2 regions of the Tardiphaga sp. 20_F10_N6_6 genome follow, and region 2 is predicted to be linked to the other one. Evidence: predicted binding sites of a transcription regulator. Region 2 holds the regulator's gene; the other holds the start of a gene.
The links. The regulator LexA, encoded in region 2, represses DNA repair genes until DNA is damaged. The targets are predictions, from matches to a motif close to TGTTCNNNNTGTGTTCNG.

Region 1: recA (recombinase RecA) is a predicted target of LexA. The motif match lies at 12,589-12,606, and genes of this name have one in related genera.

The regions. Positions count from the first base shown of each region.
Region 1 covers NZ_CP197239.1:2,199,231-2,215,310, forward strand. Annotated here, with positions in the region: gene AB7813_RS10740 (bifunctional cytochrome P450/NADPH--P450 reductase) at 1-2,431, shown strand, start outside; gene AB7813_RS10745 (alpha/beta fold hydrolase) at 2,598-3,575, shown strand; gene AB7813_RS10750 (DUF6489 family protein) at 3,582-3,833, opposite strand; gene AB7813_RS10755 (NAD(P)/FAD-dependent oxidoreductase) at 3,950-5,203, opposite strand; gene AB7813_RS10760 (ABC transporter substrate-binding protein) at 5,457-7,064, shown strand; gene AB7813_RS10765 (ABC transporter permease) at 7,246-8,226, shown strand; gene AB7813_RS10770 (ABC transporter permease) at 8,236-9,174, shown strand; gene AB7813_RS10775 (ABC transporter ATP-binding protein) at 9,200-10,189, shown strand; gene AB7813_RS10780 (ABC transporter ATP-binding protein) at 10,186-11,199, shown strand; gene recA (recombinase RecA) at 11,384-12,487, opposite strand; gene AB7813_RS10790 (hypothetical protein) at 12,756-13,880, shown strand; gene AB7813_RS10795 (transposase) at 13,928-14,191, opposite strand; gene AB7813_RS10800 (hypothetical protein) at 14,294-14,707, shown strand; gene AB7813_RS10805 (hypothetical protein) at 14,781-15,080, shown strand; gene AB7813_RS10810 (hypothetical protein) at 15,247-15,474, shown strand; gene AB7813_RS10815 (acyl-CoA thioesterase) at 15,515-15,952, opposite strand; gene AB7813_RS10820 (hypothetical protein) at 16,018-16,080, opposite strand, start outside.
Region 2 covers NZ_CP197239.1:581,915-597,994, reverse strand. Annotated here, with positions in the region: gene AB7813_RS02720 (Orn/Lys/Arg decarboxylase N-terminal domain-containing protein) at 1-1,648, shown strand, start outside; gene AB7813_RS02715 (GNAT family N-acetyltransferase) at 1,670-2,239, shown strand; gene lexA (transcriptional repressor LexA) at 2,542-3,264, shown strand; gene AB7813_RS02705 (ComEC/Rec2 family competence protein) at 3,283-5,565, opposite strand; gene AB7813_RS02700 (glutamine--tRNA ligase/YqeY domain fusion protein) at 5,668-7,338, opposite strand; gene gltX (glutamate--tRNA ligase) at 7,538-8,962, shown strand; gene gltA (citrate synthase) at 9,117-10,421, shown strand; gene lpxB (lipid-A-disaccharide synthase) at 10,514-11,668, opposite strand; gene AB7813_RS02680 (LpxI family protein) at 11,665-12,546, opposite strand; gene lpxA (acyl-ACP--UDP-N-acetylglucosamine O-acyltransferase) at 12,570-13,373, opposite strand; gene fabZ (3-hydroxyacyl-ACP dehydratase FabZ) at 13,565-14,044, opposite strand; gene lpxD (UDP-3-O-(3-hydroxymyristoyl)glucosamine N-acyltransferase) at 14,041-15,126, opposite strand; gene bamA (outer membrane protein assembly factor BamA) at 15,159-16,080, opposite strand, start outside.

The DNA of each region.
Region 1 (16,080 bases), 1.6 Mb from region 2:
CACCTTCCTGATCGCCGGCCACGAGACCACGTCGGGTCTGCTGTCATGCGCGATCTACGCGATGCTGAAACATCCGGAGGTGCTGAAGAAGGCCTATGAGGAAGTCGACCGCGTCTTCGGCCCCGATGTGAATGCCAAGCCGACCTATCAGCAGGTTACGCAGCTGCATTACATCACGCAGATCCTGAAGGAGTCGCTGCGGCTGTGGCCGCCGGCACCGGCCTATGGCATCGCGCCGGTGCAGGACGAAACCATCGGCGGCAAGTACAAGCTGCGCAAGGGCACCTTCGTCACCATCCTGGTGTTGGCGCTGCATCGCGACCCGTCGGTGTGGGGACCCAATCCGGATGCCTTCGATCCCGAGAATTTTTCGAAGGAAGCCGAGGCCGCACGGCCAATCAATGCGTGGAAACCGTTCGGCAACGGCCAGCGCGCCTGTATCGGCCGCGGCTTCGCTATGCACGAAGCCGCGCTGGCGCTCGGCATGATCCTGCAGCGGTTCAAGATGACCGACCACAAGCGCTATCAGATGGTGCTCAAGGAAACGCTGACCATCAAGCCCGATGGTTTCAAGATCAAGGTGCGCCCGCGCCACGATCACGAACGCGGCGCCTATGCCGGACGCACGAACGCAGCCACCGCGGCCGCGCCACTTGCGCCAGTCGCCACCGGCCGCGCGCGGCCCAGCCACAACACGCCGCTGCTGGTGCTCTATGGCTCCAATCTCGGCACAGCCGAGGAACTGGCGACGCGCGTTGCCGATCTCGCCGAGGTCAACGGCTTCGCCACCAAACTCGCGCCGCTCGACGAGTTCGTAGGCAAGCTGCCGACCGAGGGCGGCGTGCTGATCTTCTGCGCGTCCTACAACGGCGCGGCGCCTGACAACGCCACGCAATTCGTCAACTGGCTCGGCACCGACCTTCCAAAGGACGCCTTTGCCAAGGTGCGCTACGCCGTGTTCGGCTGCGGCAACAGCGACTGGCTGGCGACCTATCAGTCGATACCCCGCATTATCGACGACCAATTGCGCGCGCATGGTGCCACCAACGCCTATGTGCGCGGTGAAGGCGATGCGCGCGACGATCTCGACGGTCAGTTTGAAGACTGGTTCGCGAAACTGCGTCCGCTCGCGGTGAAGGAATTCGGCCTCGATACCGGCTTCGAGCGCAGCGCCGACGATGCGCCGCTCTATCAGATCGACCCTGTCGCGCCGAGCGCGGTGAACACCGTCGTGGCGCTCGGCGGCGTGGTCCCGATGAAAGTGCTGGGCAATCGCGAACTGCAGAACGGCGCATCTGATCGCTCGACGCGGCATATTGAAATCGAGCTTCCTGCCGGGACCAGCTACCGCGTCGGCGATCACCTCAGCGTGGTGCCGCGCAACGATCCCGCTTTGGTCGACGCCGTTGCGCGCCGCTTCGGCTTCCTGCCGGATGATCAGATCCGGCTGCAGGTCGCGGAAGGTCGCCGCGCGCAATTGCCTGTCGGTGATGTCGTCTCGGTCGGTCGCCTGCTCACCGAATTCGTCGAGTTGCAGCAGGTCTCCACCCGCAAGCAGATCCAGATCATGGCAGAGAACACCCGATGCCCGATGACCAAGCCGAAACTGCTCGGTTATGTCGGCGACGATCCCGCTGCAAGCGAGCGCTATCGCAGTGACATCCTCGCCAAACGCAAATCAGTGTTCGACCTCCTCGAAGAACATCCGGCCTGCGAATTGCCGTTCCACACCTATCTGGAAATGCTGTCGCTGCTCGCGCCGCGCTATTACTCGATCTCCTCGTCGCCGCAAGGCGAGACGTCACGCTGCAGCGTCACCACGGCAGTGGTCCAGGGCCCCGCGCATTCCGGCCGCGGCATCTATAAGGGCGTCTGCTCCAACTATCTCAGCGGCCGCCGCGCCGGCGATACCGTGCATGCCATCGTGCGCGAGACCAAGGCCGGTTTCCGCCTGCCCGCCGATCCCCTTGTGCCGCTGATCATGATCGGACCGGGAACAGGTCTCGCGCCGTTCCGCGGCTTCCTGCAGGAACGCGCCGCACTCAAGGCGCAAGGCGCGACGCTCGGCCCTGCGCTGCTGTTCTTCGGCTGCCGCCATCCCGATCAGGACTTTCTCTATGCCGAAGAGCTGAAGGGTTTCGCCGCCGATGGTATCTGTGAACTACACACCGCCTTCTCACGCGGCGATGCGCCGAAGACCTATGTGCAGCACCTCATTACGCAGCAGAAGGATCGCGTCTGGGATCTGATCCAGCAAGGCGCCATTACCTATGTTTGCGGCGACGGCGGCAAGATGGAGCCGGATGTGAAGGCGGCGCTGATGGCGATCCAGCGCGAGCGCAGCGGCGGTGATGACGCTGCGGCGCTGACCTGGATCGACGACCTCGGCACCCGTAATCGCTACGTGCTCGACGTCTGGGCCGGGAGCTAGCGAGAGGCTGATACCAGTTCCATTGTCACAATCGCTGTCACAAAAGCCCGCGCGCACTGTCACAATTGCCATACGCGCAATCTCTCATTAATCGCTGCGACGATTTGTTTTGCGCATGACGCGGTTGTCACTTTTTCGCAGGGACTTTCCGTGTCATATGTTTGACATGAGCCCACGTTCCGCCCGATCCCCCGAACCGATTGATGTCCCGTACGAGCCGCCACAGCTGGCGCGCGCGAACGGCATCGATATATGTTTCGACATCTTCGGCTATTCGGACGCGGAACCGATGGTGATGATCATGGGCCTCGGCGCCCAGATGATTCACTGGGACGACGACTTCTGCCGCGAATTGGCCAGCAATGGCTTTCGCGTGATCCGCTTCGACAACCGCGACATCGGCCTGTCCTCCAAGATGGCCGGCGGCAAGCCGTTCACTCTGTTCGAGCTGGCCAAGCTGCGCTTTCTCGGTACGCCCGTCTCCGCCCCCTACAAGCTGAGCGACATGGCGACCGATGTGGTGGCCCTGCTCGATGTGTTGCGCATCCGCTCCGCGCATGTGGTTGGCGCATCGATGGGCGGCATGATCGCGCAGGAAATGGCGATCGCCTATCCGGAGCGCCTGCGCTCGCTGACCTCGATCATGTCGACGACCGGCAATCCGCGCCTGCCGCAGCCGGGCCGCGCGGTGTCACTGCTGCTGCTGAAGCCACAGCCGACCGGTTACGAAGCGTTCCTCGAACGCTTCAAGCAGACTTGGCTGTTCCTGCGGGTCGGCAGCTTCCCGGATGACGAAGCCAGGGATCTCGACCGCGCCGAGCGGACCTATGCCCGCGGCTTGAGCCCGGCCGGCGTCGGTCGGCAACTCCGCGCGATTTTGGCTTCGGGCAGCCGTAAAGAAAGACTCGCCACGGTCACCGCGCCGACGCTGGTGATCCACGGCAAGATCGATCCCCTGGTGCATCCGGCCGCCGGCCGCGACACGGCCGCGTCGATTCCCGGCGCCAAGCTGATGATGGTCGACCGGATGGGCCATGCCCTGCCGATCTCGATGTGGTCCCTGGTGATCGACGCCATCTCCCGGCATGCGCACGGGGCAAAGCTGCAGCAGCCGCTGCAGGCCAACGCGCGCCGCGCGGGCTGAGCACGCCTACTTCTTGTCCTTCGGCTTCACACCGAGGCCGGCCATGTTGGCGAACATCTCCTGGAAGCGCTCGCCCATCTTCGGATCGAACGAGAACCAGCTCTGCATGATGGACTCCGGCGAGAACTTGTCGATGTTGTCCATCATCTTTTTCTGCATCTGATCCATCATCGCCGACTGCATCGGCTGCACATCAGGCAGCCCCAGGAATTCGCGCGCCTCAAGCGGCGTACAGTCCACGGTGACGATCACTTTCATTATCAGCTCCTGAGGCAAACCGGCCGCTCACGCGAACATGGCGGCGCAGCGGCAGTATCGCCGCTGACGCCTGCCCGATGCAAGCGATGTGACATCTACATTGCAGTTGCGAGATGTCAGCCGAAACGCTCGGCCGCGAAGGCCTTGGGATCGGTGAAGGGCGTGACGCCCGTCACCATGTCCGCAATTAGACGGCCGGTCACCGGCCCCAGCGTGAAGCCATGATGCTGGTGGCCGAAATCGAACCACAGGCCCTTGTGGCGCGGCGCCTTACTGATCACCGGCAGCATGTCCGGCAGGCATGGCCGCGCGCCCATCCAGGGCTTCGCCTCGACGGGATTGCCGAGCGGGAAGGTCTGCCGTGCGATCGGCAGCGCCCGCTCGATCTGCGCCGGCGTCGGCGGCGCATCGCGAAGCGCGAACTCGGCGCCGGTGGTCAGCCGGATGCCGCGATTCATCGGCGCCAGCAGATAGCCGCGATCGGCATCGAGAACCGGATGGCGCAGCACCGCATTGCCAGATGGCGCCAGATGGATGTGATAGCCACGCTTGCTCTTGAGCGGGATATTGTAGCCGAGCGGCCGAAACACCTGATCCGACCATGGCCCGAGCGCGACCACCACATCGCGCGCGACCAGCGCCCCGTTCGGCCCAGCCACGCGCCATTTGCCGTCGCTCTGTTCCAGCGTCCGCGCGTCGGCGGCAATGAAGCGACCGCCCTTGCGGATGAACAGTGCGGCATAGGCTTTCGCGAGGCCGCCGGGATCGGGCACGAAGCCCGGCGACGTCCAGTGAATGGCGCCGGCGAAATCGGTGGACAGGTTCGGCTCCTGCTCCGCAATGGCGGCGGCGTCCAGAACGTCGCCCGGCACGCCATAGGCGCGATGGCGTTCGAGATCCGCAATGCCTTTCGCCAGCGTAGCCTCGGAGCGAAATGCGTTGATCCATCCCATCCGGCGCAGCAGCTCCGGCACGCCGGCCTCCGCGATCAGCGCCTCGTGCTCGGTCAGGCTGCGCTGGATCAGCGGCAGCGCCGCCATCGCACTGCGGAGCGCTCCCTCAGGCGACGAGTTCAGGAAATATCTGACGATCCATGGCAGCATCCCGGGCAGCGCGTTGAGATGATAGTGCACCTCGGGCGCGCGGTTCAGCGCATATTTAAAGAGCTTTGTGAGGTCGCGCGGCAGCATATAGGGGAAAACCGAACAGCACTGGATCAGCCCGGCATTGCCATAGCTGGTTTCCTCGCCGGCCTTCTCATGCCGGTCGACCAGCACCACATTGCGGCCGCGCGCCTGCAGATGCAGCGCCGCCGACACACCGACCATACCTGCGCCGAGCACAAGCACATCAGCCTTGAGTTCCGCCATTCCTGCTCCGAAATCTTGCCGTTCTGGCGGTCCTGTTAGCGCTGTGTCGTGACCGAATGATACACGCACACAATGCGTAGAATTGCTTATACCCAATCCTAGCAAGGATTGCGCCAGCCACTTCATTGTGCAGCGCATGCCTGCCAAATGCCGCTTGCGTGGCGTGCAATCTCCGCCAACAATGTGACACTCGCTCAACTGTCGGGCGGCCGCGTGGTGATGCAATCGCGGCAATGCAATGGAGAAGCTCAGTATGTCGATCCGTCAGACGTTCATTGCCGCCGCTGCATCGCTGATCGCCTTTGCCACAGTTTCTGCCTCCGTACTGCCCGCCTCCGCACAAACGCTGCGCTATGCCAATCAGGGCGACCTGAAATCGCTCGATCCCTATACGCTGCGCGAGACCACGACGATCGCCCATCACGGCCAGGTCTATGAAGGCCTTGTCGGGCGCGGCAAGGATCTGCAGATCATCCCGGCGCTTGCCGAGAGCTGGGAAACACCGGAGCCGACGCGCTGGCGCTTCCATCTGCGCAAGGGTGTCAAATTCCACAATGGCGACCCCTTCACCGCAGATGATGTCGTGTTCTCCGCCGACCGCGTGCGCGCCAAGGGCTCCGACTTCACGACGGTCATTCCGGCCGATGCCAAGGTGCTCAAGATCGACGACTACACCGTCGATTTCGTGCTGACCAAGCCCAATCCCATCCTGACGTCGCAATGGGACGTCTGGTACATCATGGACAAGAAATGGGCGGAGGCGAACAACGCCAACGCGCCGACGCCTGCCGCCGCGACCTCACCAAGCTTCGCGTCGTTGAATGCGAATGGCACCGGTCCCTTTACTATCGAAAGCCATCAGCCGGGCGTGAAGACAGTCTTCAAGGTCAACCCGAACTGGTGGGGCAAGCCCGAGCATAATCTCAAGGAGATCATCTTCACACCGATCGCTTCTGACGCCACCCGCGTCGCGGCGCTGCTGTCCGGCGAAGTCGATATCATCGAGCCGGTGCCGGTGCAGGACATCGCCCGCGTCAATGGATCAGCCAACGCCGCCGTGATGGCTGGGCCGGAGCTGCGCACCATCTTCCTCGGCATGGACCAGATTCGCGACGAGCTGTTGTTCTCCAACATCAAGGGCAAGAACCCGTTCAAGGACATCCGCGTCCGCGAGGCCTTCTACAAGGCCATCGACATCGAACTGATCAAGAGCCGCGTCATGCGCGGCCTGTCGACACCATCCGCTTTGATGATCGCGCCGCCGCTGTTCAAGCTCTCCGGCGACTTCACGCGGCCGAAATACGACGCCGACGGCGCCAAGAAACTGCTGGCCGATGCCGGCTATCCCGACGGATTCGAAGTCGGCATGGATTGCCCGAACGATCGCTATGTCAACGACGCCGCGATCTGCCAGGCCGTGGTCGGCATGCTCGCGCGCATCGGCGTCAAAGTCACGCTGAACGCGCAGCCGAAGGCGCTGTATTTTGCCAAGGTGTTCAAGACCGGCGGCTTCAATACCTCATTCTATCTGCTGGGCTGGACACCGGGCACGCAGGATTCGCACAATGTGATGCATGACATCATGGGCTGCCGCGACGATCCCGCGAGCCCGCGCGGCGCCACCAATCTCGGCGGCTATTGCAACAAGCAGTTCGACGCCCTCACCGATCAGGTGCTGCAGGAGACCGACACTGCGAAGCGCGACCAGCTCATCAAACAGGCCTATGAGATTGCCGCCAAGGACTGGGCCTATATCCCGCTGCATCAGCAGGCGTTGGCCTGGGGCGTCTCCAAGAAGGTGAAGATCGTGCAGCGCCCGGACAACCAGGTGCTGCCATACTGGGCGGTGAAGCAGGACTAGGTTTGGCATCCGCGTGGAAGGCCAGGTCGCCCCGATCTCAGTCCTCATCCTGAGGAGCGGCGCCTTCGCCGCGTCTCGAAGGATGGTGGTCTGCATTATCTCATGGTTCGAGACGGCGCTGAAGAAGCGCCTCCTCACCATGAGGTCCCAGATGTTTCAATAACAGAAAGCGAAATAGCCCATGCTCGCTTTCATCCTGCGCCGCGCTTTGCAGTCCATTGGTGTGATGATCGCCGTCGGCATCATCGCCTTCACCATGTTCCGCTTTGCCGGCGATCCGGTGAACCAGATGGTGGCCATCGACACCACGCCGGCGCAGCGCGCCGAGGTGCGCGCGTCACTCGGCCTCGACGATCCCGTCCCGGTGCAATTCGCCCGCTACTTCATCAATGCCGTGCAGTTCAAGTTCGGCGTCTCCTACCAGTTTCGTCAGCCGGTCTCGGCGCTACTGAAGGAGCGCATGCCGGCGACGCTGGAGCTCGCCACCTGCGCCACCGTGATCGCCATGGTGTTCGGCATTCTGATGGGCATCTATTCGGCGCTGCGGAAGGATTCGTTCTTCGCCAAGGTGCTGCAGGCGGTGTCGCTGATCGGCATCTCGCTGCCGACCTTCCTGATCGGCATTCTCCTGATCTATCTGTTCGCGGTGACACTCGGCTGGCTGCCCTCCTTCGGGCGCGGCGATGTCGTGAAATTCGGCTGGTGGACCACCGGCCTGCTGACACTCTCCGGCCTGAAGGCGCTGATCATGCCGTCGGTGACGCTCGGCCTGTTCCAGATGACGCTGATCATGCGCCTTGTCCGGGCCGAGATGCTGGAGGTGCTGCGCACCGACTATATCCGCTTCGCGCGGGCCCGCGGGCTGACGACGCGCGCGATCCATTTCGGCCATGCGCTGAAGAATACGCTGGTGCCGGTCATCACCGTGGCCGGGTTGCAATTCGGCTCGGTCATCGCCTTTGCGATCATCACCGAGACGGTGTTCCAGTGGCCGGGCATGGGGCTTCTGTTCGTACAGGCCGTGCAGAATGTCGATATCCCGATCATGGCCGCCTATCTCCTCGTGGTGTCGCTGATCTTCGTCACCATCAACCTGATTGTGGACATCCTCTACACCATCGTCGATCCGCGCCTGCGCGCGACGATCAACCGGCCGGCATGAGGGTGTGACATGACCGACTTGCCCATCCCCCGCACACCATCCCTCCTCGCCCGCGCCATCGACAGCGACATCTTCTATTCGTTCCGCCGCTCCAGGCTCACAATGGTCGCGGCTGCGGTCGTGTTCGTGCTGCTGATGATGGCGCTGTTTGCGCCTGTTCTGGTGGTGCAGAATCCGTTCGATCCGGCGCAGCTCGAACTGATCAACTCCCGCATCGCGCCGCTCTGGACGGCGGAGGGCCAGAGGCCGTTCCTGCTCGGCACCGACGAACAGGGTCGCGATATCTATTCGGCAATCCTCTACGGCATGCGGATCTCGCTGGTGGTCGGCGTGCTCGGCGTTAGTTTCGCGGCAGTACTCGGCATCGGGCTCGGCCTGATCGCCGGCTATGTCGGCGGCGCCGTGGACAGCCTGATCATGCGCATTGCCGATGTGCAGCTCACTTTCCCCGCGATCCTGATCGCGCTCTTGATCGACGGCGTCGTGAAATCGGCGCTCGGCAATCATCTCGATGCATCGACCACGTTGATCGTGCTGGTGGTGGCCATCGGGCTGAGTTTCTGGGTGCAATATGCCCGCACCGTGCGCGGCTCGGTGATGGTGGAGAAGAACAAGGACTATGTCGCCGCAGCACAGCTGATCGGCCTGCCCGCGCGCGTAATCATGATCCGCCATGTGCTGCCGAACACGATGGGGCCGATCCTGGTGATCGCCACCATCAATCTGGCGCTGGCCATCATCACCGAGGCGACGCTGTCGTTTCTCGGCTCCGGCATGCCCGACACGATGCCGTCGCTGGGCACGCTGATCCGCATCGGCAACAATTATCTGTTCTCCGGCGAATGGTGGGTCATCGCCTTTCCCGGACTCGCGCTGGCCTCGCTGATCCTCTCGATCAACCTGCTCGGCGACTGGCTGCGCGATGCGCTGAATCCGAAGCTGCAATGATGCCTCACCTCAAGCAGTGCCCGATATGAGCGTGCCCGTCCTCTCCGTGCGCAACCTGCGCGTCGAATTCGCCAGCCGGCGTGGCGCGCTGCGCGCCATCGACGGCGTGTCCTTCGACATCGCCAAGGGCGAGGTGCTGGGCGTGGTCGGCGAATCCGGCGCCGGCAAATCGGTGACGGGACTTGCGGCCATCGGCCTGATCGATCCCCCCGGACGGATCGCGGGCGGCGAGATCCTGCTGTCCGGATTGCGCATCGACAATCTGCCGGCGGAGGCGATGCGCCGGATTCGCGGCAAGCGCATCGCCATGATCTTTCAGGATCCGCTGACCAGTCTCAATCCGCTGTATCGGATCGGCGACCAGCTGGTGGAGACGATCCGCACCCATCTCAACATGAACGAGACGCAGGCGCGCAAGCGCGCAGTGGATCTGCTCGCCGAGGTCGGCATTCCCGCCCCTGACAAGCGCGTCGATGCCTATCCGCATGAATTCTCCGGCGGCATGCGGCAGCGCGTGGTGATCGCGCTGGCGATCGCGGCCGAGCCCGAACTGATCATCGCCGACGAACCGACCACCGCGCTCGATGTCTCCGTGCAGGCGCAGATCATCGCGCTGATCAAGCGGCTCGGCCGCGACCACGGCACGGCGGTGATGCTGGTCACCCACGATATGGGTGTGATCGCCGAGACGTCCGACCGCGTCGCCGTGATGTATTCCGGGCGCATCGCCGAGATCGGCCCGGTGCGCGACGTGGTGCAGAACCCGCTGCATCCCTACGCCAAGGGACTGATGGGCGCGATCCCGACGCTGACGGGCGACGCCTCGCAGCGGCTGGTGCAGATTCCAGGCTCAATGCCGCGGCTGTCTGCCATTCCGCAGGGCTGTGCGTTTAATCCGCGCTGCAGTTTCGCGTTCGACCGCTGTCGGGTGGAGCGACCCGAACCCATCGCCGTCGGCGCGCAGCAGGTCGCGTGTCATCTCTATGATCATGCCCATGCGGAGAGCGTGGCATGACGACGCTGGTGCAGGCCCGCAATCTCAAACGCGCCTTCGATGTCTCGAAGCCCTGGCTGAACCGCGTCATCGAGCGCAGCCCGATGGAGTTTCTAAAAGCCGTCGACGGCGTCTCCTTCGAGATCAAACGCGGCGAGACCTTTGCGTTGGTCGGCGAATCCGGCTCGGGCAAGAGCACGGTGGCGCGGATGGTGGTCGGGCTGCTGCCGCCGACATCCGGCGACGTCATCATCGACGGCGTCTCTATGAGCGATCCCGGCCAAGCCGGCGCGCGAAGACTGCTGCGCAAGCGCATCCAGATGATCTTTCAGGATCCCTATGCGAGCCTCAATCCGCGGCTGCGCGTCGATGCGATCGTCGCCGAACCGATCCGCGCCTTCGATCTCATGCAGGGCGAGCGCGACATTCGCGCGCGGGTCGGCGAATTGCTGACTCTGGTGGGCCTGCATCCCGATGACGGGCAGAAATATCCGCATCAGTTCTCCGGGGGCCAGCGCCAGCGCATCGCCATTGCCCGCGCACTCGCATCGGAGGCCGAATTCATCGTCTGCGATGAGCCGACCTCGGCGCTGGATGTCTCGGTGCAGGCGCAGATTCTCAACCTGATGCGCGAGCTGCAGGACAAATTCGGCCTGACCTATCTGTTTATCAGCCACAATCTTGCTGTGGTCAGGCACATGGCCGACCGGATCGGCGTGATGTATCTCGGCCGCATCGTGGAGATTGCGGAAGGGCGCGAACTCTTCCGCGCGCCGCGCATGCCCTATACGCGCATGCTGCTTGGCGCAGTGCCGGATCTGGCCATGTCAGGCCGCGCACGCATCGCGGTCTCCGGCGAGATTCCCAATCCGATCGATCCGCCCTCCGGCTGCACGTTTCATCCGCGTTGCCCCGAAGTATTCGATCTCTGTCGCAAGGTCGTACCGGACCTGGTCGACGGCGTCGCCTGTCATGCGGTCAACAAACTGATCGCACCGCCGGCCGAGGCCGTTCCCGCCGGGCGGCGATAGTTGCGATCAGCGCGCACTCAGATCAACATGCCCTGAAATGACAACGCGGCAGGCACCGCAGGGTATCGGCAACAGACCCCCACAGCACCCACCGCGAAATCATTCAGCCGACACTGTCGGCTGCAAGATCGGTCCGGTAAGATCACTGCGCATGAACGTCAGTGCGTCTCCGGGCCTGATCCGATTAATCTTCTGCCGGCTCCTCGCCGTCACCGCCGTCTTCATCGCGCTCGACCGGACCGGCAAGAATCTGTTCAGCGATCAGGCCGGAATTCTGCCGGATCGAGGCTTCGATCTTGGCGGTCATGTCCGGATTGGCCTTGAGAAACGCCTTGGAGTTCTCGCGGCCCTGACCGAGACGCTGGCTGTCATAGGAGAACCAGGCGCCAGACTTCTCGACGATTCCCGCTTTCACGCCGAGATCGAGGATCTCGCCCATCTTGGAGACGCCTTCGCCATACATGATGTCGAATTCGACCTGCTTGAAGGGCGGCGCCAGCTTGTTCTTCACGACCTTGACGCGGGTCGAATTGCCGACCACTTCGTCGCGCTCCTTGATCGCGCCGATGCGGCGGATGTCGAGGCGGACCGAGGCGTAGAATTTCAGCGCATTGCCGCCGGTGGTGGTTTCCGGCGAGCCATACATCACACCGATCTTCATGCGGATCTGGTTGATGAAGATCACCATCGTATTGGATTTGTTGATCGAGGCGGTCAGCTTGCGCAGCGCCTGGCTCATCAGACGAGCCTGCAGGCCGGGCAGCGCGTCGCCCATTTCGCCTTCGAGTTCGGCGCGCGGCACCAGCGCTGCCACGGAGTCGATGATCAGCACGTCCACCGCGCCGGAGCGCACCAGCGTGTCGGCGATTTCCAGCGCCTGTTCGCCGTGATCCGGCTGCGAGATCAGGAGTTCATCGACATTGACGCCCAGCTTGCGGGCATAGACCGGGTCGAGCGCGTGTTCAGCGTCGATGAAGGCGCAGATGCCGCCCTTCTTCTGGGCTTCCGCGGCGCAATGCAGCGCCAAAGTCGTCTTGCCCGAGGATTCCGGTCCGTAAATCTCGATCACCCGGCCCTTCGGCAGGCCACCGACGCCGAGCGCGATATCGAGGCCGAGCGAGCCCGACGAAATCACCTCGATGTCCATCGACCGGTCGTTCTTGCCGAGCTTCATCACCGAGCCCTTGCCGAACTGGCGCTCGATCTGGGAGAGCGCGGCCGACAGGGCCTTGGTCTTGTCCATGGAGGATCCTTCAACGATACGCAGGGCAGTCGGAGTGGTAGCCATTGATCTAGCTCCTTATGAAGGGATTCGCGACAGGACAAACGGCAAGCGCCAGAGGATAGCGGTGCTGTTCGGGTTGAAAATAATGTACCCCATCTGTTCTATGTTCGCAATATGTTCTTTTGAGAATTTGAGCAGCTAGCTCTAGAGTCGCTTTGGGGTGGGAACAGGCATGCTTAGGTGGATTACCGACGTCTTTGGCATTCTGGTTGTCGGGGGCCTGTCTCAATACGTCATTAGAAAATTGCCCCGGTCGTTGGCAGATAATGCCTTGACCAGTTACATCGATAACAAAATAGGCGCTGCCGCTGGCCTTACAGAAGCTCAGGTAGATGGATTCTTATTGGAGTGGTTTGTCCCATTGCTTTTGGGAGTCGCAGCCCTCCTCGCTTGGCACTGGCTGGCTGCCCTCCAGTATCGCCGCACATCACCCGTGGACTATGCAGGAATGGTCGACGAAGCTTTTCAAGGGTTGGGATCGAATGAGATAGATTGGCTACGCAAAAACCATATCGGCGGTCGTCCTAACAACGGTGACATTGCCGAAGCACTTTTTGCTGCAAGGCTTATTGAAAGGGATTTTACTGGCTTCACTGGAGTTATTGAGCATCTCAAACCAATTATCGCCCAAAAGCTTAAAACGCTGGATAGGCGAACGGCGATTCATAGACTGGGCAGCAAATTGGAACCATCACACATCGTAATGCTGGGCCTTTTCATCGCCGTTAGTGGCGTGATTTGGCAAGTGCTACAGCCCAAACCAACCACAACAACGACCATTAATGCTGAAACGGCGAAAACCGAGTTTGACGTCTTCTCAGGCAAGCAATTTGTCCCCGAGAAAACTATCAACAAACCGCCGTCAACCAAGAGATATTACTCAAACGCCGACAAAGAGGAGATCTCTGCAGCGTTCGCGAGAGTTTCGGCCGCTTTGAATAAGCCAACAGCGGCGATAGAACGAGAGTCACAGCAGTTGGCTCAGCTTTGGGAGGCAAAAAAGTACAGCACAACACCTCCTCAGGCCGATCTGAAATACATCACGGATAGACTTGAGGCTCTTCGCCCTGTGTCAAGCGAAGCCTATCAAGGCATCGAGTCTGTAATCAGAGATTTTCCACGCAGGGCAGAGTTGTTGGCAGAGGTGCTTCTATTGCCTGCAACCGAGCGCGAACAACCGATACCAAATTGGCAGTACGCATCTAACGATTTGCACAGGGCTATTTCGACGTTTTCAGAGATTTATGACAAGGTGGATGGACGCGCGCGCGAAGGGTTCGTTGTAACCGCGAACCCAATCCAAACGAATTTCAGCAACGCGACTGCCAAATTGAATGATTGGATACATCAGTCAAACCTGCGCCTAAAAGCGCAGGAGAAGGAGATATTCCAATGAAAGGATAAAAACGGAAGATTGCTTTGACCAACTTCTTCGAGCGATGGTCACTCAACCCGTACCTTCGGAAAAATTTGAAGAAGGAGTTCGAACATCAAAGTGGGCTGCTTTCGCAGATTATGGCGATACTCGAACTCGCGAAGGTAAAGCTGCAAGTGCTTCTTCAAAACCCAAACGTAAGTCCCGTTGATCCCGCGCTTCACCTGAGACCAGAACGACTCGATTGAGTTGGCGTGAACGTCACCTCCCGAATTTCGATACTGGCCTGTTCCCGCTGCAATGGCCTGGTTCGAAAACGGCAGCCGCCCTATTCGGCCTCATCGAGCCACCTTTGAACCTTCCTGCGCGTTTCCCGCACAACAGGATGTCCGCATCGCTCATGCGTTCAATCCGACATGGGAAGGTCACACGCCGTGAAGACGATCGCACTGCTCTCCGTCGCTGCCCTGTTGCTCGTGGAACTCAGCGGCGCGATGCCGAGGTCGAGCGTGGGTGGCCCGCTGACCATCATGCTGATCATGTTGATCGCCATGCTGGCGGTGGGAATTCACGACGCCTGGACAAAGAAGCGCGGCCCGCTCGGATGGATCGCGAGCATTGTCGCTGCGGTCATCGGCGGCTTCGTGGCGGCGAGCCTGGTCAGCCTAGTCATGGACATGATCCGCCCACACCTGCACCTCAACGGGTCGCTCGCGTCCTCACAACATCCCCTGCTCTATATCTCGCTCGCAGGCATGGCGATCCTCACGGTGCTCGGATCATGGATCACGCTGCAGATCCCAGGCTGGTTCGTGAAGCGCAGCGAAGCACCCCATAGCGGTGCATGAGGCGAGTCCCCTTCTTTGAACCTTCGTGCAGCTTTCCTGCACAACAGGGGGTGAAGCCAGCGAGTAAAATCCGATGAACAGAAATCAGCGCATGGTCGTGGTAGCTGCACTCTGCGTGATCGCAACCGTGCTGGCATTTACATTTCTCGTGTGGTCACACGGGCACATATCCAACGCCGCAAAATTTGTCGTCTTCTATACGAACACCGATTCCCGTTACCCCGGCCTCGTCAACTATTGGGGCATCTACATTCGACACGGTCTTGCCGGATACCTGCTCGGTCTGATTGCGCCTATCTGCCTTCTGGCGGTCGCAGCATTCGTTGCCCTGGGCAGGCCTTCATCGGGCGATCTGGGAACGTTGCCAAGGTAAGGCCGCCTCGGGGCGCGGCCTCTTTTGGTCAGTGCAGCGGTTGAACCGGCCGGACGCCCCCGGGTCACCCCAAGACAGGCAAGTCGGGTCGCACAAACTGCGAGCCCGACACACTCTGGACAGTTCCCTGCCACCACTTTAGAACGCTTCTAGCCAGGGAGCGTGGATGCCCAAGCCAAAGAAAACCGCCGCCGAACTTCAGAAGATCATTCGAGAAGCCGCCGCAATCGCCGGGCCATGGCCCAAGAACATGAGCGTGATCATCTATTCGCTGGATGACAGCTGGCGCGTCATTGTCAGTTACTCGGATCCGGCCCAGACCCCCTTTCGCGACCGGTTGATGGAGATCTGCCGGGGCCTCGCCCATTTCTACGATCTGGACGAGCCAGCCTAGAGTCGCCCGGCGCCGCGCACCGGCCCATCTCACCTGTGCCTTATCCCGCGAGATGCGTTTCGCGCGTGGCGATCAAATCGCGGATCGGCTGCGCGATCGGTACCGGGCGATGGGTCTTCTGATCGGTATTGACCCAGACGATCTCGCCGGTGGCAAACAGATCTTCGGCTGCGCGCGCGAAGATGCCGAGCTCGAACACCAGACTGGAATTGCCGATTCGCGCCACGCGCGCGGCGACGTCCAGCTCCTGATCGAACAGGATCGGCGCCTTGTATTCGATCACCGATTTGACGACGTGAAAGTCGACGCCGCTCACTTTGGCATCGGCAAACTGGTCATAGCCCAGCGCACGAAAATATTCGGTGATGGTCGTATCGAAGTAAGTGAGATAGTGCGCGTTGAACACGACGCCCTGGCCGTCGATCTCGGAATAGCGCACCCGAAACGGGTGGAAGAACCAGAACCGGTCGCGTGACATATGCCCCTCGCCTATGTGCGGCGGCTTCGTTCTCCGCCCTGATGCTCCCCTAGCCATGCCGCAACTCAGCTCCGCTTGATTGCTTTCAGCACAATGAAACTATGCGACGCGGCGATGATCACCGACGC
Region 2 (16,080 bases):
GGTCGCGCTATCGGCTCTGGTCACCGATGGCGATCTGGTGCTGTTCGATCGCAACAACCACAAGGCGGCCCTGCACGGCGCATTGATGATTTCAGGCGGTGTGCCGATCTATGTGCCAACGACGCGCAATCCCTGGGGCCTGATCGGCCCGATGAACTGGGATGCGCTCGACGAGGACGCGCTGCGCGAGCGCATCCGTATCAATCCGCTGGTCACGGATCCCGAGGCCTGGAAGCGTCCACGCCCGTTCCGCGTCGCCGTGGTCGAACAGTGCACCTATGACGGCACCATCTACAGCGCCGAGATGATCATCGCGCGCATCGGCCATCTCTGCGATTACATCCTGTTCGACGAAGCCTGGGCGGGTTTCATGAAATTCCACCCGCTTTATGCCGGCCGGTTCGCCATGGGACTCAAGGACCTTGGCCCGGATTCGCCGGGTATCATCGCGACGCAGTCGACCCACAAGCAGCTCGCGAGCTTCTCGCAGGCGTCGCAGATCCACATGAAGGATCGTCATATCCGCGGCCAGAAACGCCGCGTCGAGCATCGGCGCTTCAACGAAAGCTTCATGCAGCACGCCTCGACCTCGCCGTTCTATCCGCTGTTCGCATCATTGGATGTCGGCGCGCAGATGATGAAGGGCCGCTCGGGCGAAGTGTTGTGGGACGACACGATCCGCCTCGGCATCGAACTGCGCAAGAAGATGCGCGCTGTGCGCCGCGAATTCGAGGAGAAGGAAACCCGCGCCGAGCGTCGCTGGTTCTTCGAACCCTTCGTGCCCGAGCGCGTCGCGATTCCCGACGCAGCCAGCGAAGGTGCTGTTCACAATGTGCCCTGGGAAAGCATCGGCACTGACCAGCTGGCCACCAATCCGGCTTATTGGCAGCTCGCGCCGGACGCCGCCTGGCATGGCTTCCCCGGCATGGAAGCCGGTTTCACCATGACCGATCCCAACAAGCTGACGGTGCTGACACCCGGCTTCGACCGCACCACCGGCGGCTATGCGGAACACGGCATCCCCGCGCCCGTGGTGGCGCAGTTCCTGCGCGAGAACCGCATCGTGCCGGAGAAAAACGACCTTAACTCGCTGCTCTTCCTGCTGACGCCCGGCGTGGAAGCCAGCAAGGCCGGCACGCTGATATCGGGCCTCGTCGCCTTCAAGAAGCTTCATGACGACAACGCCCTGCTCGAAGACGTCATCCCGGAATTCGCACGGCGCAGGCCCGCGCGTTACGCGGGCATACGCCTGAGGGATCTATGCGGCGACATGCACCGGTTCTTCCGCGAGGCCAATGTGAGCGAACTTCAGACCAGGCAATTCTCCGCTGACCATCTGCCGGAGATTGCCATGTCACCCCATGATGCCGCGCGCTGTCTGGTGCGCAACGACGTCGATTACCTCCCGATCGATGAGATCTTCGGGCGCGTCGCGACGACGCCGTTCGTGGTCTACCCGCCCGGCATCGCCACGATCGTCCCCGGAGAACGGCTCACCGAACGGTCAAAGCCGATGATCGATTATCTCAGGATGTTCGAGACCTGCTTCAACACCTTCCCGGGCTTCGACGTCGAAATCCAGGGCATCTACCGCAAGGTCGACGCCAATGGCCGGATCCGACTTTACACTTACGTGGTCTCCGAATAGGGAGCACGTAAGGAGCCTGATTTGCCAACGGAACTCGAACAGCCGGTCGTCATCCGACCATCACGCGACACCGACGTCGATGCCATGCTGGCGATCTATCGCCGGCACATCCGGCAAGGCGTCGAGGAAGGCGTCAGCGACGCCGACACGCCGCAGCCCGACGATCTCAGAGACCGGCGCAAGAACCTGCGCAGCAAACGGTTCCCGCATCTCGTCGCCACGCAAGGCGGCGAGGTCGTCGGCTACGCCTATGTGGTGCTGTTTCGGAAGCGACCGGCCTATCGCTACACGGTCAAGCATTCGATCTATATCCACCACGGACATGTCGGCCGGGGCATCGGCCGGCTGTTGATGCGCGAGTTGATCGATGTCTGCGCGGCGGCCGGCTTCCGGCAGATCATCGGCTATATCGATGCCGACAACACGGCCTCGCTCGGCTTGCATGAGAGCTTCGGCTTTGCCCGCGTCGGCTTGCTGCCCGGCGTCGCCTATCGCTCCGGCCGCTGGGCCGACACGATCATGGTTCAGCGCTCGCTGGCGACCGGCTCCACGACTCCGCCGCCGCCCATTGGGCGCGTGACGTCCGCGTAGCCCAAGCGACCGCGGAAGCATTTTCCATGTCCGTCGAGGATCGACGACTGGTGAGGAACAGCCTCCTCAAACCTCACTCAACGTGCGTTCTGTTGACGGCAAATTAAGCATTGCAGAACACATATGGAACATATAGTGTTCGTTCATGATTTGTTTCGAGATTCTGTGGCTTTGAGTAGTTTGAGAGTGCCCGAACTCGCGCAACCGATCTTCGAACGATCGTCTCAGGATTGAGACTCACCGTTCGAAGGCCCTTTGAAACGCACGCGGCGGCCGACACCGTCAACTGAGGATGGCTTCAGATGCTCACGCGCAAACAATACGAACTCCTGCGATTCATCGATCAACGGCTGAAGGAAGCCGGCGTCCCGCCGTCCTTCGACGAGATGAAGGATGCGCTCGACCTGCGCTCGAAGTCCGGCATCCATCGTCTGATCACGGCGCTGGAAGAACGCGGCTTCATACGCCGTCTGCCCAACCGCGCCCGTGCCATCGAAGTCATCAAGCTGCCAGAGCTCGGCGCGCCGGTCACCGGCGGCACCGGGCGCCGCGGCTTCACGCCCAGCGTCATCGAAGGCACGCTTGGCAAGGTGCGTTCGGCCGCCAGCATCGCCAGCAACAGCGGCGATGATGACAATGGCCGCACGGTTGCCATCCCGGTCATGGGCCGGATCGCGGCAGGTACGCCGATCGAGGCGCTGCAGACCCGCAGCCACACCATCAGCATGCCCGCCGACATGCTCGGCTCCGGCGAACATTACGCGCTCGAAGTGCGCGGCGATTCCATGCAGGACGCCGGCATTCTCGATGGCGACACGGTGCTGATCCAGCGCAACGAAAGCGCCGACACCGGCGACATCGTGGTGGCCCTGATTGACGACGAGGAAGCCACGTTGAAGCGCTTCCGCCGCCGCGGCGCGTCGATCGCGCTAGAGCCAGCGAACGACGCTTACGAAGTTCGCATCCTGCCGCCTAACCGGGTGCGCATTCAGGGCAAGCTGATCGGCCTGTATCGCCGCTACTGAGATTTGCGCCTCGGCGGATTACTGATCTTCGGGTTGAAGATCGGCTTCCGCCGGCGTCGCATCCACCGGCCGATTTTGTGGCGTACGACTGTTCGGGATCAGATCGTGCTGGGGCTCATCAGGAATGGCGCGCGACCACGGACGGTCCAAGCCCCGTGGCCGGACGGCATCGATGGTAAAGCCGTTCGCAGTTCGGTGCAGGCTCACCGCGCCATTTCGTTGCAAGCGATCCTGATCGATCACCAGCGCCCTGCAATCCCTCGGCGATTGTCGCGCCGTGACGATGAGCGCCGCTTTCTCGCAATCATCTGCGAAGGCATCCGGCTGTAAGACCAGCGCCACCAAAGCCCCATCGGCCAGCGCCGTGATGCACCCGTCGCGGTCGCAGGACACACCGTGGCTGAGGGAGGCATCCGTTGGCAGCCGGGCGTCGGCATCACCGGCAAGCCACTCCTTCGCGAGAAACGCATCCTTGGCGCTGCGCATCATATGCAGGCGCCCCTCCCTGCCCCGTACCGCAACGCTGTGACCGTCACCCGAAATCAGGACATCCGGCTGCTTGACCAGCAACGCCCAGACAATCGAGAGCGCAAGCACACCAAGCCCTGCGAGGCGCAACGGCGTGCGCAGCAATCCCAGCACGATGATGCCGATACTGGCTGATATCAGCGGTCCCGTCCCGAAGGCCGGCATCCGGCCGATGGCGCCGGGCAAGGCTGCCACCCATTGCGTGACGACAATCATCCACTGGATGCCGACATCCATCAGCCGCCAGAACACACCGTCAAAGCCAAACGGCATGGCCACCAAACCGAGAATGCCCGCCGGCATAACCAGTGCCGAGACCACCGGCATCGCCAGGAGATTGGCGACGACGCCATAAGGCGTGACGCGATGGAAATGAAAGGCAGCATAGGGCGTGGTGGCAAGGCCCGCGACCAGCGAAGCCAGTACGAGCATCGCGATCTCGCGTCCGCCCCATAGCGCCACGCGCGCGGTCGCGGAATGATCGGGCGAGGCAAACAGCGCGGGCATGCCTATCTGCACCAATGCGACCAGCCCCAGCGTCGCCGCGAATGACATCTGAAAACTCGGATGCACCAACGCTTCCGGCGAAACGATCAGCACAACCATTGCTGCCACCGCCAGCGTACGGAACGTCACCGCCCGGCGATCGACCATGACAGCGATTAGCACGACGGCCGTCATGAAGAACGAACGCTGCGTGGCGACCTCGGCGCCGGACAGCAGCAGATAGAACAGCGCAGCCAGCAATGCCGCAGCAGCAGCGACTTTCTTGATCGGGAACGTCACCGTCAGCACGGGGATCAGTGCCAGCAGCGCGCGGATCGCAAAGAACACGACGCCGGCGACAACGGCCATGTGATAGCCGGAGATCGACAACACATGACCGAGGCCGGAGATGAACATCGCATCATTGACGTCAGCCGAAATCGCATCGCGGCGGCCCGTGAGCAGCGCCGTGGCAATGGCGCGGCTATCACCCGAGAGCACGGTGCGGATCCGCGCGTCGATGGCGTCGCGTAGCCCCTGCATGGTCGCCGAATAGCGTAGCGCCACACTCGGCTGTATCGGCGGATCGACTGCCTTGATGCCGCCCATCACAAAACCGGACGCGCCGATCCCTTGAAAATACAGATCCCGTCCGAAGTCGTAGCTCCCCGGCCGGAGCGGCGGCAGCGGCGGCTGCAGCCTTGCCTTCAATTCGACGAAGCTGCCGACGGCAGGCGCCATGCCCTTCTTCACCGACAGCCGCACACGGGTGAGCTTCGGTGCGGCGCGCGGGCTGTCCATCGTGGCAACGCGCAGCACGAAGCGATCCGTGCGCTCCCGTTCCTCGTGAGTTTCAACGAAGCCGGTCAGCGCGACGGAATAGAGCGGCTTCGCCAGAACCTCATGAGCCACGCGCGCGGTTTTCATTGCAGCCATCGCAAAGCCGGCCGCGATTGCCGCAATGAGCAAGATCAAGGGAAACCATCGCTGCCGCCGCAGCAAAAACGCAGCCACGCAAAGAAGGCCTGCCGTCGCAGCGGCAACCCAGGCCACCGGCTCATGCTCAGCGGCAAAATACAGCGCGATGCCGGTCCCGAAAGCGATCGGCACCCAAGGCAGCAAGCGACCGGGACCAGCTTCGGCCCACACCCACGTCCAGAGCGTCTCGAAGCCCGACGTTGATGACGTCGGTGACGGGAGAGCGACGCCTGCCGTGGCCGGCGGCGGCCATGTGGTCGCCGTGCCGGATCGGCCCCGCCGCTGTTGCTGATCCCCGCCCCGCGCCATCGAACGCCCGCACGCCAAGCTTGTCCTTCCGAATGCTATCGGAAGGGCAAGCGGCGGCTAGCGGAACGGATGCAGAATACGAAAACTAATCCCTAGGGTTGCTCAAGCGAGCTTGGCGTAGCTGTCGCGCAGACCGACGGTACGGTTGAAGACCAGCTTGCCCGGCGCTGAATCCTTGTCGCGACAGAAATAACCCTGGCGCTCGAACTGCACGACATCGCTTGTGTTGTCGCTCGCCAGCGCTGGCTCAAGCATGGCGCCGGTCAGCTTCTCCAGCGAGTCCGGATTGAGCTGCGATGCGAACTCGGTCGCATTGGGCTGCGGATCGGCGAACAGCTGATTGTAAACGCGCACTTCCGCCTGCACGGCATCTGCAGCGCTCACCCAATGGATCGTCGCCTTGACCTTGCGGCCGTCCGGCGCATTGCCGCCCCGGGTTTCCGGATCATAGGTGCAGCGCAGTTCGACCACCTCGCCGGCAGCGTTCTTGATCACGTCCTTGCAGGTGATGAAATAGCCGTAACGCAAGCGGACCTCGCGGCCCGGCGCCATGCGGAAGAACTTCTTCGGCGGCTCTTCCATGAAGTCGTCATGCTCGATGTAGAGCTCGCGGCCGAATGAAATCTGCCGGTTGCCGAGCGACGCATCATCGGGATGGTTGATGGCTTCGAGCTGCTCGGTCTGTCCTTCCGGGTAGTTCTCGATCACCACCTTCAGCGGCTTCAGCACCGCCATGCGGCGCTGCGCCGTGCGATTCAGTGTCTCGCGCACGGCGAAATCGAACATCGAGATATCGACGGTCGAGTTGGCCTTGGCGACACCGATGCGCTTGACGAATTCGCGCAGTGCTTCGGCAGGAATGCCGCGGCGCTGCAGGCCGGCCAGCGTCGGCATCCGTGGATCGTCCCAGCCGGTGACATGGCCGCCGCGGACAAGTTCGGTCAGCACGCGCTTCGACAGCAGCGTGTAGGTCATGTTGAGGCGCGCGAATTCATACTGATGCGGCCGCGATGGCACCGGCAGATTTTCCAGGCACCAGTCGTAAAGCGGCCGGTGATCCTCGAATTCGAGCGTGCAGATCGAATGCGTCACGTGTTCGATGGCGTCGGATTGGCCGTGCGCGAAGTCGTAGCTCGGATAGATGCTCCAAGCGGTGCCCGTGCGCGGATGGTGCGCATGCAGGATGCGATAGATCACGGGATCGCGCAGGTTGATGTTGCCCGACGACATGTCGATCTTGGCGCGCAGCACGCGGGCGCCGTTCGGGAATTCGCCGGCGCGCATCCGCGCGAACAGATCGAGGTTCTCGTCGACCGGGCGATCGCGGAACGGGCTGTTCTGGCCGGGCTCCGTCAGGGTGCCACGCTTAAAGCGGATTTCTTCCTGCGACTGGTCATCGACATAGGCCTTGCCCGCGCGGATCAGAAGTACCGCCCAGTCATAGAGCTGCTCGAAATAGTCCGAGGCGTAATGCAGGTTGCCCTCGCCCCACTCGAAGCCGAGCCAGCGCACATCGCGCTGGATGGCGTCGATATATTCCTGCTCTTCCTTGGTCGGATTGGTGTCGTCGAAACGCAGGTTGCAGTGACCGCCGAATTCCTCGGCGACGCCGAAATTCAGGCAGATCGACTTGGCATGGCCGAGATGCAGGTAGCCGTTGGGCTCCGGCGGAAAGCGCGTCACCACGCTCTTGTGTTTGCCGGATTGCAGGTCCGCCGCAACGATGTCGCGGATGAAGTCACGGCCTGCGTCGGATACCGATTCGTCTGTCATTTGCTGCCTTTCAAGCTGCGCCCTATGTGCCAAATCCGGAAGGCCGCGCCAAGGCCGGATCAGGGGCCGGGTCCCGCGAAAGGGCCTTTTCCGATGCGGTTCCGGCCCCAAATCCGCGTTTATTCGCCGTGAGACAGCGCCCTGTCGTTGTGATAAACGCCCGCCAACACTCACACCGAACTCGATCGAACCCGCTGATATGACCGCTCCCGTCGTTACCCGTTTCGCCCCCTCGCCGACCGGCTTCCTCCATATCGGCGGTGGACGCACCGCGCTGTTCAACTGGCTCTATGCCAAAAAGACCGGCGGCAAGATGCTGCTGCGGATCGAGGATACGGACCGCGAGCGTTCAACGGATGCCGCGATCGACGCCATTATCGACGGGTTGAAGTGGCTGGGCATCGAATGGGATGGCGACACCGTCTTCCAGTTTGCCCGTGCCGGCCGGCACCGCGAAGTCGCCGAACAGCTGCTCGCCGAGGGCAAGGCGTATTACTGCTATGCCAGCGCCGAGGAACTGCAACAGATGCGCGAGACCGCCCGCGCCGAGGGCAAGTCCAAGCTCTATAACGGACTGTGGCGCGACCGTGATCCGTCGGATCCGCGCCCCGACGTCAAACCGACGATCCGCCTGAAGGCGCCGCTCACCGGCGAGACCGTGATCGAGGATCAGGTACAGGGTCGTGTGGTCTGGCAGAACGAAAATCTCGACGACCTCGTGCTGCTGCGTGGCGACGGCAATCCGACCTATATGCTGGCGGTGGTCGTCGACGACCATGACATGGGCGTGACGCACGTGATCCGCGGTGACGATCATCTGATCAACGCCGCGCGCCAGAAGCAGATCTACGACGCGCTCGGCTGGACCGTGCCCAGCATGTCGCATATTCCGCTGATCCATGGGCCTGATGGTTCGAAACTCTCGAAGCGCCACGGTGCGCTCGGCGTCGAAGCGTATCGCGCGCTGGGCTATGTGCCGGCTGCCCTGCGGAATTACCTGGTACGCCTCGGCTGGAGCCATGGCGATCAGGAAATCTTCTCGACCCAGGAGATGATCGACGCCTTCGACCTGTCGGGGATCGGCCGTTCCGCCGCGCGCTTCGATTTCGCCAAGCTCGAAAATCTCAACGGTCACTACATCCGTCACACCGACGATCAATCCCTCGTGACCATGTTCGAGGACGTGCTGAATTACGTGCCCGGCGGCCCCGAACTGAAGGCGAAGCTCAACGACACCACGCGCGCCCAGCTGTTGCGCGCCATGCCCGGCCTGAAGGAACGCGCCAAGACGCTGATCGAACTGATCGACGGCGCCAATTTCATCTTTGCCGATCGCCCACTGGCGATGGAGCCGAAGGCGCAGGCCGCGCTGACGCCGGAAACCCGTGTGTTGATTGGCAAGTTGCGCACGGCACTGGAAGCCGTCACCGACTGGACCGCAGCAAATGCCGAAGCCGCCACCCGCGCCTTTGCCGAGGAAGCTGGCATCAAGCTTGGCGGGGTTGCGCAACCGCTTCGCGTGGCGCTGACCGGCAAGACCACATCGCCCGGCATTTTCGATGTTCTGGCGGTATTGGGACGGCAGGAATGCCTGGACCGGCTCGCCGATCAGGCATCTATTTAGCATAGCTGTAGGCTGCTTTTGCCCGCCTTGCAGCGCACACAGCAATACGCTACGCATTCTGGCGAATGCTCTGGAATTCCCGGCTAGCCTCCCCATTTCTCCTGAAATGTCGGTGGCTTGCCGGCCCCTCAACGATCTCATCGGGGACCACGCGATGGACGCAAAAACCAATACCAAATCCGCAACGCTGACAGTCGACGGCAAGAGCTTCGAACTGCCGATCCACAGCGGGACCGTCGGCCCTGATGTCATCGACATCGGCAAGCTCTACGCCCAGTCCGGGATGTTCACCTACGATCCCGGCTTCACCTCGACGGGCAGCTGCCAGTCCAAGATCACCTATATCGATGGCGATGCCGGTATCCTCGAATACCGCGGCTACCCCATCGAGCAGCTCGCCGAGAAGGGCGACTTCCTCGAGACCTGCTATCTGCTGCTATACGGGGAACTCCCGACCAAGGCGCAGAAGGCAAAGTTCGACGCATTGGTCACGAACCACACCATGGTTCACGACCAGATGAGCCGCTTCTTTCAGGGCTTCCGCCGCGACGCGCATCCGATGGCCGTGATGGTCGCATCGGTTGGCGCCCTCGCCGCTTTCTACCACGACTCAACTGATATCAACGATCCGAAGCAGCGCGACATCGCGTCGATCCGCATGATCGCCAAGATCCCGACGCTCGCGGCGATGGCCTACAAGTACACGATCGGTCAGCCCTTCGTGTATCCGACCAACTCGCTCGATTTCGCAGCGAACTTCATGAAGATGTGCTTCGCCGTGCCGTGCGAGGAGTACAAGGTCAATCCGGTGCTCGCCAAGGCGCTGGACAAGATCTTCACGCTGCACGCCGACCACGAGCAGAACGCATCGACCTCAACGGTCCGCATCGCCGGCTCATCGGGCGCCAATCCGTTCGCCTGCATCGCCGCCGGCATCGCCTGCCTGTGGGGTCCGGCGCATGGCGGCGCCAACGAAGCCGCATTGCAGATGCTCGCCGAGATCGGCACCGTCGACAAGATTCCGGAATTCATCGCCAAGGTGAAGGACAAGAATTCCAGCGTCCGCCTGATGGGCTTCGGTCACCGTGTCTACAAGAACTACGATCCGCGCGCCAAGCTGATGCAGCAGGCCTGCCACGAGGTTCTCAAGGAAACCGGTCACGGTGGCGACGAGATGCTCGCCGTTGCGATGGAGCTCGAGAAGATCGCGCTGTCGGACCAGTACTTCATCGACCGCAAGCTGTATCCGAATGTCGATTTCTATTCGGGCATCACGCTGAAGGCGATGGGCTTCCCGACCTCGATGTTCACCGTGCTGTTCGCGGTTGCCCGCACCGTTGGCTGGATCAGCCAGTGGAGCGAGATGATCGGCGATCCGCAGCAGAAGATCGGTCGTCCGCGCCAGCTCTACACGGGTGCTGCCCGCCGCGATTACGTAGATATCGCCAAGCGCGCCTAAGACCTCGTTTCGCAGAGTGCGAAAATCAAAACGGCGGATCGCAAGATCCGCCGTTTTTGTTTATTTCGCTGCAATCTCTTGAATTGAGGTCTTCAACTCTTCCGCATCGTAGCCAGCACGACATTGGCCGCACCGACGCTCGGCGACGCTTCGCCCGTCGCCATGATCCCGTCGAGCCGCGCCAGGGCTTCAATCTGACGGCGCCGCATGGGTGTGTCTGCCAGCACCTCTTGCAACGACGCCGCGAGCTTCTCCGGCGTGCAGTCTTCCTGGATGAACTCCGGAATGACGTTCTCGCCGATCACCAGATTGGCTAGGATGACCGACGATGATGTGATGCGGCGGCGGATGATCCAGGCCTCGACACTGCCGGCCTTGTAGGCGGTGACCATCGGCACGCCCGACAAGGCAAGCTCCAGCGTCACCGTCCCCGATTTGGCAAAGGCCGCATGCGCGATGCGGAACGCGGCGCGCTTCTCTGTTTCGCCCACAACGATTCGCGGCTGCACCGGCCACGCCTTGAGCGCTTCGGCGATGACCTCGACGAGATGCGGCATGGTCGGCAGGATCAGTTCGAATTGCGTGCCCTGCTTTTGCAGCAGATCGAGCGTGGCACCAAAGGTCGCCATGTGATGACGGATCTCGCTCCGACGGCTACCCGGCAGCACCAGCAGCACCGGCGGCTTCGTTTCGCGACGCGCCTGCTCTTCCGCATTAGGACGCAGCGCATCGATCTGCTCGATCAGGGGATGACCGACATAGGTGCATGGTGGACCACCGAGCCGCCGATGCGCCTCCGGCTCGAATGGCAGCAGCGCCAGCACATGGTTGACATAAGCACGCATCGCCTTCGCGCGCCCCGGCCGCCACGCCCACACCGTTGGCGACACATAGTTGACGACGGGAATGGAGGGATCGCGCTGGCGCACACGCTTGGCGACGCGATGGGTGAAGTCCGGGCTGTCGATGATGACCAGCACGTCGGGTCTGGCCCGCAAGACGTCCTCGGTCGCGAGCGTGATGAGCTTCAGGATCGACGGCAACTTCCGTAGGACGGCGGCAAGGCCGATGATGGAAAGCTCTTCGATAGGGAACAGTGACTGCAGACCTTCACGTGCCATCGACGAACCACCAACGCCTTCGAAGCGCACATCGTCGCCGAGCCGCTGGCGTAGCACCTTCATCAGCGCGGAGCCGAGACGGTCGCCGGATTCTTCGGTGGCGATGAGATAGATCGTCTCCGTCACGTCGGAAGTCCCGTTACGAAAAGACCTGCGGCATCGGCAGCGACAATCATCTGCTGCGGTTCGGCGACGATCGTATTGCCTGCGACGATGGCGATGCCGGCGAGCTTCGCAGCGGCAGCACGCTCGATGGTCCGCGGTCCCAATGTCGGCAGATCGAAACGCAGATCCTGACCGCTCTTCGGCGCCTTCACCAGTACACCCCGCCCTGCCTTGGCGCGAATACGTCCCTGCTCACGCAAGAGCGCCACGCGGGCCAGCAATCCATCGGTGCCTTCGATATCCTCGATCCCCACCACATGGCCGTCGATCACCACGGTCGCCTGGCCGATATCGAACGGGCTCAAGGCGCGCAAGACGTCGCGCCCACGCGCGATATCGGCTTCAGCATCTTGATCCGGTACGGCACGCGTCACGCTGCCTTCCGGCATCAGCACATCGGACGCGACGTCCTTGATCCCCAGCAGACGAAAACCTTCATGCTCGAACAGGCGGCTGATACTCGTCAGCAAATGATCGTCACCGCCGCGAAACGCGCGAAACACTTTCGGCATCACGCGAAGCGTTGCCCAGTCCAGCCTGATCTCGGAGATTGCCGGCCGTACCAGCGTGCCGATGAACGTGAGATCCCGGCAATTTTCGCTGCGCATCAGCTTCAGCAAACGGCCGAACTGGCCGATGGGAATCCAGTGGTGCTGAAATCGCGCCACCAGCGCCGGATCGCAGAACCCCTTCAGCGCGAACACGACAGGCTTGATGCCACGCGCCTGCAGCGAGTCCGCGACAGCGAAGGGCAACGAGCCGCCGCCGGCGATGATGCCGAACGGCGAGCCTATCGGCGGATGTGATTGCGGGTGCTGTATTTGAGCCTGGTCAGTCATGCTTCGCCCCGCGATACTCGAATTCAGGAACTGCTCTTGCTATCCTCGGGCAGGCACAGCGCGCGGTGCTTGGCGCCGGCGATGAATGTCAGGATTTCTGCAATCGCCGGATCGTCATTTGCCAAGGGCTGCACGCGCTCAAGCCGCTCGGCGAAGACGCCCGCGCCATGGAACAGCTTTTGATAGAACGAGCGCACGGCGGCGACGCGCTCCTTGGTGAACTTGCGGCGCTTCATGCCGATGATGTTGAGGCCTTCCAGCGCCGCATACTGACCATTCACAAGCCCGAACGGGATGATGTCACCGCGCACGCCGCAGATGCCGCCGACCATGACCTGGGAGCCAATGCGGGTGAACTGGTGCACGGCCGACAGCCCGCCCATGAAAACGAAATCGCCGATCTCGCAATGACCGCCAAGCGTCGCCGAGGTCGCGAAGATCACGTCGTTGCCGACGTGACAGTCATGGCCGACATGGGCGCAGTTCATGAAGTAGCCGCGATCGCCCACCGACGTAATGCCGCCACCGGCGACAGTGCCCGCATTCATGGTCACGGACTCGCGGATGGTACAGCCATTGCCGATGGTCAGCCTGGTCAGTTCTCCCTTGTAGCTGAGCGACTGCGGGGGCGTGCCTAATGACGCGAACGGATAGATTGTGCAGTTCTCGCCGATGCTCGTCTGCGCCGTCACGTTGACATGCGACAGCAGCTTTGTGCCTGCACCGATCGTGACATGCGGTCCGATAATGCAGAAGGGTCCGATTTCGGCGCCCTCGCCAATGACAGCACCATCCTCGATCCGCGCCGTCGGGTCGATCTTGCTCATCGAAACAGTCCAATCCCAGCCATCAAGCTGCCTACAAATATCTAGGTTTTTCCGTTGGTTAACGTGGGTTCCCGAGCCTGTCCAGTGACGTCTGATTGCGATCTGTTACGACACGTCTCATACCATGACTTACAAACGCATGATGCCATCGAGGTCTTCGATGGCATCATGCGCGTTCAGGTAGGTGCCAATCAGTCTGTCAGCATTGCACCGACATCGGCCTCGGCGACGACCTTGCCATTTACTTTGGCATCGCCATGGAACCACCACATCGCCTTTTTCCGGCCGATCAGGTGCAGATGATATTCGATCGTATCGCCAGGCATCACCGGCTTGCGAAACTTGCACTTGTCGATGGTGAGGAAATACACCGCACGCGGCTTCTCGGTGCCTTCGACGGACGAGATGCCGATCACGCCCGCTGTCTGCGCCATGCCTTCGATCATCAACACGCCGGGATAGACCGGGCGATCAGGGAAATGCCCGAGGAATGCCGGCTCGTTGATCGTGACGTTCTTGATACCAATGCCGCTGAAGTCCTTGCGGATGTTGACGACACGATCGATCAGAAGAAACGGATAGCGATGCGGAAGGGTCTTGAGGATAGTGTTGATGTCAACCGTCTCGATGATGATCGGCGATGCGCCATCGCTTGGTAAATCCTGGCTCATTCCCGCCCCTCGTCTTTCGTATCCTGCGTCGCCGCATCCGTTCCCGGCATGCTCTCGCGGGCGAGTTTCTCAACCGCGAGGATCTCGCGGAACCATTGCTTCGTCGGCCGGGCAAAGATGCCACCCCACCGCGCGCGCGGCGGAATGCTGTCTTTCACTCCGGCCATTGCGGCGACCTGCGCGCCATCGCCAATCGTAATGTGATTGTTGAGGCCCACCATGGCGCCCAGCGCGACGTTGTCGCCGATGGTCAGGCTGCCTGCAAGGCCACATTTCGCAGCGATCACACAGTGCCGTCCAATTGTCACATTGTGGCCGATCTGGACCTGATTGTCGATTTTGGTCCCCTCGCCAATCACGGTATCGCGCAGGCTGCCGCGGTCGATGGTGGTGCCGGCGCCGATCTCGACGTCGTTCTGGATCAGGACACGACCGGTCTGCGGGACCTTGATGTGCTTGTCCCGGCCGAATACGAAGCCAAAGCCGTCCTGGCCGAACTTGCAGCCGGGATGAACGAGTACGTTGTTGCCGATCAGTGTGAACTGCAGCGTGCTGCCAGCGCCGATATTGCAATCGCGGCCGATCTTGACCCCGGCCGCGATCACCGCGCCCGAGCCGATGACGGTGCCGGAACCGATCTCCACGTCCGGGCCGATCACGGCCAGCGGATCTACCGTAACGTCATCCTCGAGCTGAGCAGAGGGATGGATGACGGCGGATGCGGCGATGCCAGTAATGTCAAAGCCGGAGACCGGACGCAGCGTGTCCGCGTGCAGTTCACGCGCCAATTCCACGAAAGCCGCAAATGGCCGCTTGGCGCGCAGCACCGCCACGTGAGCCGGAATATCGCCCTTGAAGCTCTCGCTGACCAGGCAGGCACCAGCCTTGGTGTGGGTGAGCTGGTCGATGTAGCGGAGATTTTCGAAGAAGGTCAGGTGATGGGGGCCGGCCTCGTCGAGCGAGGCTACGCCAGTCACGACCTGGTCGGCCCGCGTCGGGTCGACCAGTCGTGCCTTCGTTGACGCGGCTATTTCAGCCAGCGTCAACGAAGGCGATTGCTTGAAGAACGTCGGCAGAACCATTCCACCCGTCGCGGTCCGGCCGGAGATCAAACTCAGAACGAAGTTCCGCCGCCGAACTTGAACTGCTGCACGCGATCATAGGCGCCCTTGGTGATCGGCACTGCGTAGTCGAAGCGCAGCGGACCAAACGGCGACTGCCAGATCAGGCCCACACCGACCGACGACCGGACGACATTGCCGTCGTCATAGGTCATACCGCTGCAGTTACCGACCGACGTCTGGGATGCCGGAGCGCAAACGCCAGGCATGCTTCCAGCCTTGAACGATTGCAGTTCACCCGTCTGCGCCCAAGTCGTCGGTCCCTGATAATCCCAGAGGCCGCCAGCATCGGCATAAACCGCGCCCTTGATGCCGACTTCCTTGGGCAGGAACCAGAACGGCATCTGCAATTCGGCCGAAGCACCCCAATACTTCGTGCCGCCAAGCGCGTCACCGTAGGATCCCAGCGCAACGTAGCTGATGTCACGCGGACCGATACCGTTCTGCGCGAAACCACGCACCAGGTTCGGACCCATCTGGAAGTGATCCAGCATGCGGATGTCTTCGCCGACCTTGTTCAGCATACCGCCCTGGACACGCAGCAAACCAACGATGTCGGCCACCAACGGGGTATAGTATTTCGCATCGATCGTGGTCTTGAGGTAGGTCACGTCGCCGCCGACGCCAGCGTAGTCCTGCTTGAACTCCAGGAACAGACCGTCGGTCGGGTTCTTGTTGTTGTCGAGGGTGTTGTAGTTCAGCGTGTAGCCGAGTGCCGAGGTCAGCGTCTTGCCACTGGCCAATTCGCGGCGAACCGGCAGCGACGACTCGCCATCGGCGTAACAGCCCCAAGTTCCGGAATTGGCCGCGTTAACGAAGCCGTTGCCAAACAACGAATTCAGATAGCCAGGCGTATTGGTCGCTGTCGGGCTGCCAGGCAGGTTGTTACAGTTGCTCAACGTCGCCGGGAGCGAA